DNA from 2 places in the Paenibacillus sp. PK4536 genome. Region 1 is predicted to be linked to the other one. Evidence: predicted binding sites of a transcription regulator. Region 1 holds the regulator's gene; the other holds the start of a gene.
The links. Region 1 encodes CtsR, which represses protease genes until heat stress. Its sites were predicted from a motif close to ATGGTCAATAAAGGTCAAACA; they were not measured.
Positions count from the first base shown of each region.

Region 2: clpP (ATP-dependent Clp endopeptidase proteolytic subunit ClpP) is a predicted target of CtsR. The motif match lies at 2,023-2,043, and genes of this name have one in related genera.

Region 1 is NZ_CP126313.1:447,552-450,981, reverse strand. It holds gene serS (serine--tRNA ligase) at 1-1,218, opposite strand, end outside; gene PO903_RS02285 (CtsR family transcriptional regulator) at 1,932-2,393, shown strand; gene mcsA (protein-arginine kinase activator protein McsA) at 2,421-2,945, shown strand; gene mcsB (protein arginine kinase) at 2,959-3,430, shown strand, end outside.
Region 2 is NZ_CP126313.1:1,385,791-1,389,220, reverse strand. It holds gene gap (type I glyceraldehyde-3-phosphate dehydrogenase) at 1-306, opposite strand, end outside; gene PO903_RS06425 (sugar-binding transcriptional regulator) at 438-1,469, opposite strand; tRNA gene PO903_RS06420 (tRNA-Arg) at 1,722-1,796, shown strand; gene clpP (ATP-dependent Clp endopeptidase proteolytic subunit ClpP) at 2,152-2,748, shown strand; gene PO903_RS06410 (stalk domain-containing protein) at 2,828-3,430, opposite strand, start outside.

The DNA of each region.
Region 1 (3,430 bases):
ATACTGATGATTTTCCAATAAAGGGATTAGTATACGTGGTGAAGCGACGGCTGTGTTATTCAGCGTATGACAATATTGAATATTACCTTCACTATCTTTGTAACGTATATTGGCTCGTCTAGCTTGAAAATCATGAATATTAGAAGAAGAATGGGTTTCTCCATAACTTTGTCTGCTCGGCATCCATGTTTCAATATCATATTGTTTGTAGGTTTTTTGAGACATGTCTCCTGTACATACGGCTACCACTTGATAAGGAAGTTCTAATAATTGAAGTAACTCTTCAGCATTAGCTGTAATCTCTTGGTGAATGTGTTCAGATATTTCAGCATTTGCTTCGCAAAAAATGACTTGTTCTACTTTGGCGAACTGATGGACTCTATATAGTCCCCGCACGTCTTTACCTGTTGATCCTACTTCGCTACGGAAATTTTGAGAAACAGCGGCTAATCGAATAGCATCTTGAGAAAGGTCAATGATCTCATTTTGATAATAAGAGACGAGAGCTACTTCAGAGGTTCCTGTTAACCATTTATCTTCGTTTTCTATTTTAAAAGTCTGATCTATTCCTAAAGGAAAGAAAGCTGTATTGCTTAGAGCCGAACTTCTTACTAATGTAGGAACCTCCATAGGAAGATAACCTTTGCCCAGTAATAGATCCAAAGCAAGTTGTTGTACTGCCCGGTGTAGCAAAGCACCTATACCTGTTAAATAATAATTACGACTCCCCGCTACTCTTACTCCTCTAGAAGTATCGATCATCTGATGGATCTCACCTAATTCTATATGATCTTTAAAAGCGAATGGGAACTCTGGTGGTGTACTCCATGTACGAATGACTACATTATCTTTATCCGATTGTCCTTGAGGCGTGTCTGGAGAAACATAATTAGGAACAAGTTCCATCAGTTGAGTATATTCCTGTTGAACAACTTTACTTTCTTGTTCCAATTGTTGAAGTTCTTGATTGATTTGTTTGACTTGATCTTTAAGGGCTTGGATCGCTTCTGTGGGTAATAACGACTGTTGTTGCATATGACCACTAATAGTATGTGTTAACTGATTTCGTTGCTGACGCAATTGTTCGATCTGCTGTAAATATTGATTTTTGAGCTGGTTTTTTTCAAGAAGAGTTGTGATCGATACGTCTATTTTTTTCTGATCAGCCACCTCTTGTAGTTCTGTAAAATGATTTTTAATATACTGGATGTCTAACATAAATCACCGCTCCTTTTTCAAATTGAAAGGTAAAATGCACAAAAAAGCTCCTCATCACTTGGGACGAGGAGCTTTTTGCTCGCGGTGCCACCCAACTTGATCAAATACTTTATAGTATCTGATCCTCTTAGGTTTCGCGATAACGGGCGAAAACCGTTTAACTTAGGAAGCAACAAGTAGAAATCTATCATTTCTTTGCTGCTTCTTGCCGAGAACGCCTCCAGGTTGGATTCCTTTCGATGGCCGTTTCATAGTATTGAATTTGTTGTATTGTAGCGTACTTTTAAAAAAAGTGTCAAGGGATACTTGCAACTAATTTTTATTTCTGATAGGTTGTATACAACTAAATTCTTAAAAATATGATTTTCTATATTATATTTTGTGTAAACCCCTTGGCAAATTCTGAAAATATGTTATAATTAATTAAAGTCAAAGAAAGTCAAAGTCAGCGACTATTCAAAGTGATAACTGATCTAGTTATTGCGAGATATGAATATATCTGATGGTTTGATGTTAAATAGGATTTATGAACTTTTGATTATAATGATCAGATTATTCATGAATCTATTGCTGTATCATCAAACTGTATATCTTCTTTGGTTTCTTACGATTAGGTTTATGGTTAAGTGATATCTATCTGCTATTTTGAACTTATGATAAATGGGTCAAAGTTAGAATAAGTAAATGTTTTAAACATGATGGAGGAATATACAATGCGTAATATCTCCGACATTATCGAACAATATCTAAAACGAATGCTGCAAGATAGTGGAGAGGGAGCAGTCGAGATACAGCGTAATGATTTAGCTGATCAATTCTCTTGTGTACCTTCGCAGATCAATTATGTAATTAGTACACGTTTTACATTGGAAAAAGGATATCTGGTTGAAAGCAAGCGCGGTGGCGGTGGTTATATTCGTATCCGGCGTCTTGAATTGCCTGCTCAAGCTATTCTTCATACTCATATTCATGAGAGTATTGGACAGCATATGAGCCAGACAGCTGCTGAAGGTTTGGTATATCAGTTACTTGAAGCTAGAGTCATTTCCAATCGTGAAGCAGAACTGATGCGTGCAGCAGTATGTAGAGATGTTATTTCGATCAAGCTTCCCTACAGGGATGAGATCCGTGCAAGAATGATGAAGGCGATGTTAATTGCACTGCTTCGTCCCTAATCATTCGGGAGAAAGGGGCAATACGTGATGATTTGTCAAGAATGTCAGGTAAGACCGGCAACTCTTCATTTTACTAAAATTGTTAACGGTGAAAAAAATGAGTTTCATATTTGTGAGACTTGTGCTCGTGAAAAAGGCGAATTGATTCCGGGAACTTCCGGAGGCTTTTCGATTCATAGTCTACTATCTGGTCTAATGGATTTTGATTCTAGTAGTAAAGGGCAACTTGCCGGGCAATGTAGTGAAGATGTTCATTGTGAAGAATGTGGTATGACATATACTCAATTTCGTAAATTAGGACGATTTGGGTGTAGTTCATGTTATAAAACGTTTGATAATCAATTAGATCCTCTTTTTAAAAGAGTACATGGCAGCACTTCTCATGCTGGCAAGCTTCCTAAACGAAGTGGAGTCAAAGTTAAAATCAAGCGTCAAATGAGTGACTTAAAGCAAGAATTAAAAGAACGTATTGCTGAAGAGGAATTTGAAGAAGCCGCACATTTGAGAGATGAAATACGCGAGCTAGAAAAACAAATTTCACAGGAGTCATAAGGAGGAATAACTTATGCCGAATCTCCGTTTTACAGAAAAACCTTTGAGCGATTGGATGCAAAAGGGCGGAGAATATTCGGATGTTGTGATCAGTAGTCGGGTGCGTATAGCCCGTAATCTGATACATCACCCTTTCCCGATTCTGGCAAATATGGAGCAGGCGCAAGATGTACGGAACCAGTTAACAGAAGTGTTGAGTAATCAAGCACTTCAAGATTTGGGACCGTTCGAGCCATTGCTTTTAGATGAATTAGAAGATGTAGATCGCCAAGTGTTAATGGAGAAACATTTGATCAGTCCCAATTTACTGAATGATTCCAAAAGTGGAGCTGTTCTGCTAACTGATGATGAATCTGTTAGTATCATGGTAAATGAAGAAGATCATTTGCGTATCCAGTGTTTATATCCTGGATTTCAATTGCAAGAAGCATGGGAACGTGCGACTCAAATTGATGATGCTTTTGAAGAAGTAGTGGACTTTGCTT
Region 2 (3,430 bases), 940 kb from region 1:
TTTAGTTGTGAAGAATCCAGTACATTCAAGAACGATATCCACACCAAGATCTCCCCAAGGAAGTTCTTCTGGGTTACGGTTAGCTAGAACTTTTACTTCTTTTCCGTTTACTTTGAAGAATCCGTCATGAACTTCAACTTCGCCGTCAAATTTACCTTGAGTTGTATCATATTTCAACAAGTGAGCCAACATTTTAGCGTCAGTCAAATCGTTAATTGCTACCACTTCAATACCTGCTACATTTTGAATACGACGGAAAGCCAAGCGTCCGATACGTCCGAAACCATTAATACCAACTTTAACCATGAGTTAATTCCTCCTAGAGATAGTGTATTTAATTTATTTCAAGACACACCCGTTAAAGGCATGTCAAGACAACATTATAGAGTAAAACTTGTGTGCCGTACCGCTAGACGTGCGAAAATGAAGCAAAAGGACTAGTCTAGTTCTTTCACAATTTCTCTAGCGGCGGCTTCGTCAATGACCAGAATATCTTCCTGACCGAATTTGAGTACAGCATGAATCGATTTGGCCTTGCTACGGCCTCCAGCAATACCGATAACCACTTCCGCTTTGGAAATATCATCGAGCTGAAGTCCCATCGTCAACATCTGGTGCACCGTCTCACCCTGTTCATTAAAATAATGACCGAATGATTCAGCAACAGCTCCAGCGGCATGAATTTCTTCCGCTGCCTCGGGTTCAAGTCTACGGCGACGCACCATCTCCATCGCATCTCCGATTCCGTGCATAATGATACGTGCTTTACGAATCAGACCCACAATTTCACGGATATTCTGATCCTGATAAAGCAATTCGTAAGCATCTTCACGTAACAAATCGGGAATATGCAATAACCGATACTGTGCGCCTACACGCTTTGCCATAGTGGAAGCAATCGAATTCGCCTGAAATTCCATACTCTCTCCAAGTCCGCCTCTTGCCGGTACAAACCAGGCATTCTTGAGAGGTGCCGGTATGGATGGACTGAGTTGCTCGGCGACTTCAGCTAATGTAAAGCCTCCTGTTACAGCAACGACATCGTCCTCACGGATTACACTGAGCAGCGCTTTGGCTCCTGCTCGTCCAAGCTCTTGCTTAGCCATAATAGATATGTCACTATCACCAGGAACGACAATGACTTGTCTCAGCTTATAGAAAGTGCGAATACGTTCTTCCAGATTGGATAATCCAAGCAGTTCCTGAATAATAGGCTCAAGTTCATCAAGCAATTGCTTGCCTGCTTCACTAACCTTCATTCCCGTACTTTCAATCTCAAGCAATCCTTGCGATTTGAGAAGATCGGTCTCTGCACGTAAGACGCGTTCAGTCATATTAAGCGATGTGGCGAGTGATCTTCTTCCAACCAGCCCTACCATCATAACCTGATGCAGAATCGTATATCTTTTTTTGAGTACTTCGGTGAGATCGGGCAGAAGCTGCTTTTGTATTTCTAATATTTTTCGCATGCATTCCACTCCTGCAACTTATCTCGCTCAGTGTCCATTATATCCGTTATTCAATAAATTGGACTTAAAACGTCCCGGCGTAACTTTTTAAGTCCCACGTCTATCTTAACCAATTTTCCATGCAGAAGCAAGTTTTTCATGCAACTATTCTGTGAGAGGTTGATGTTATCGTTTTTCTTGATTATGGTATGAATCGTCAACTTGCTTTTTATAGGTAGATATCCTATAATCAATCGTACTGCTGTTTTACGTGCGCCCGTGGTCCAATGGATATGACGTAGGCCTCCGAAGCCTGAGATCCAAGTTCGATTCTTGGCGGGCGCGCCATTTTAATTAAGTTATAATGTAGTATTGTTTTTATGATCAATACGATTATGTACGTACTTATATGTTCTATCCTATCGTAGAAGTATTTGCGCAACATTAAGTGAATTACCTATAAACGCAGAATACCCTTCAACCAGCCGATGCTGGTTATTTTTATACCCAAAATTAGGTTGCTCTCTTCTTCATTAACCTATTTTGCAGAAGTTCCTTCACTTTTGGTCAGGATAGTTTGACTTTCTTTGACTTTTGGTTTGAATTATCCTATAATGTGGTAAGAACAATGAGTATCTTCTAATACAATATTTGATCTATAATTATTCTATTGATGATGTACAACTTTGAAGGAGGGTTTCTAGTGAGTTATATTCCAATGGTCGTTGAACAAAGCAGTCGTGGGGAACGTGCCTATGACATTTACTCTCGTCTGTTAAAAGACCGCATTATTTTTCTCGGTTCTGAAGTCAATGATGTTGTAGCCAATGCGATTATCGCACAATTGCTGTTTCTGGAAGCCGAAGACCCGGAGAAAGACATCCACCTATATGTTAACAGTCCAGGCGGTTCGATCACTGCGGGAATGGCTATTTACGATACAATGCAATTTATCAAAGCTGATGTATCTACCATCTGTGTAGGTATGGCGGCAAGTATGGGCGCATTTTTACTTAACGCTGGTGCTAAAGGTAAACGTTTTGCATTGCCTAACAGCGAGATTATGATTCACCAACCACTTGGTGGAGCACAAGGACAAGCAACAGATATCGAAATCCGTGCTCGTCGTATTCTTAAAATGCGTGATAAATTGAATAAAATTCTAGCAGAACGTACAGGTCAACCGTTGGAACGTATCGAAAAAGATACAGACCGCGATTACTTTATGACTGCTGCTGAAGCAAAAGATTACGGTATCGTTGATAAAGTGATTGAAAATACACCTCCACAAGGGGTATAATTTTACTCCAGCATGCTGGAACAACACGCGAAAAAGCCTCCGGGGTATAAACCGGAGGCTTTTTTGTATACTTTTTTATTTAAGCTTTGTATGCATCAAGTGGATTCACGCCTGATGGCAACACTTGTTTGAAAGTAATCGGGAATTCTGGCATACCTGCTGCATAAGGTGCGATATCATATTGTTGGAAAAACAGAGTGATTCCGCTATCTGTTAAATAGTATCCTTGATTAGCAGCAATTCCTTTAAAACTATCTTTAAAGTAAAGATCTCCATTTTTTTTCATTTGAGCATTGATAATTTTGTCGATATCTTTACGATAATTGCTATTGGATTTGAGCAAGTCGCCTAATTGAATTTGCTTGCCATCTTTTAATGAGAATGTCATGCCTGTTTGTATAGAACTACCATGCGCCCCACCAAGATATTCATAATCAGTCACTAGGATACTTAGTACACCATTACGATTGTACGTTATTTTATAACCACTATCGATTTCATAAGTGATAACTGAATCTTTAGGAGGTGCACCAAATTCTTTAGCTTGTTTTTGTACTTTTTCTAAATACGTTTGAGCGTGTGCTGCAAAAGCTTTATTAATCGCTGCTTCAGCTTCTGCATTGTCTAGACCGGATACCACTGGATATTTAATATTGGTCTCTGTATAACTGTTCGTTTTGGT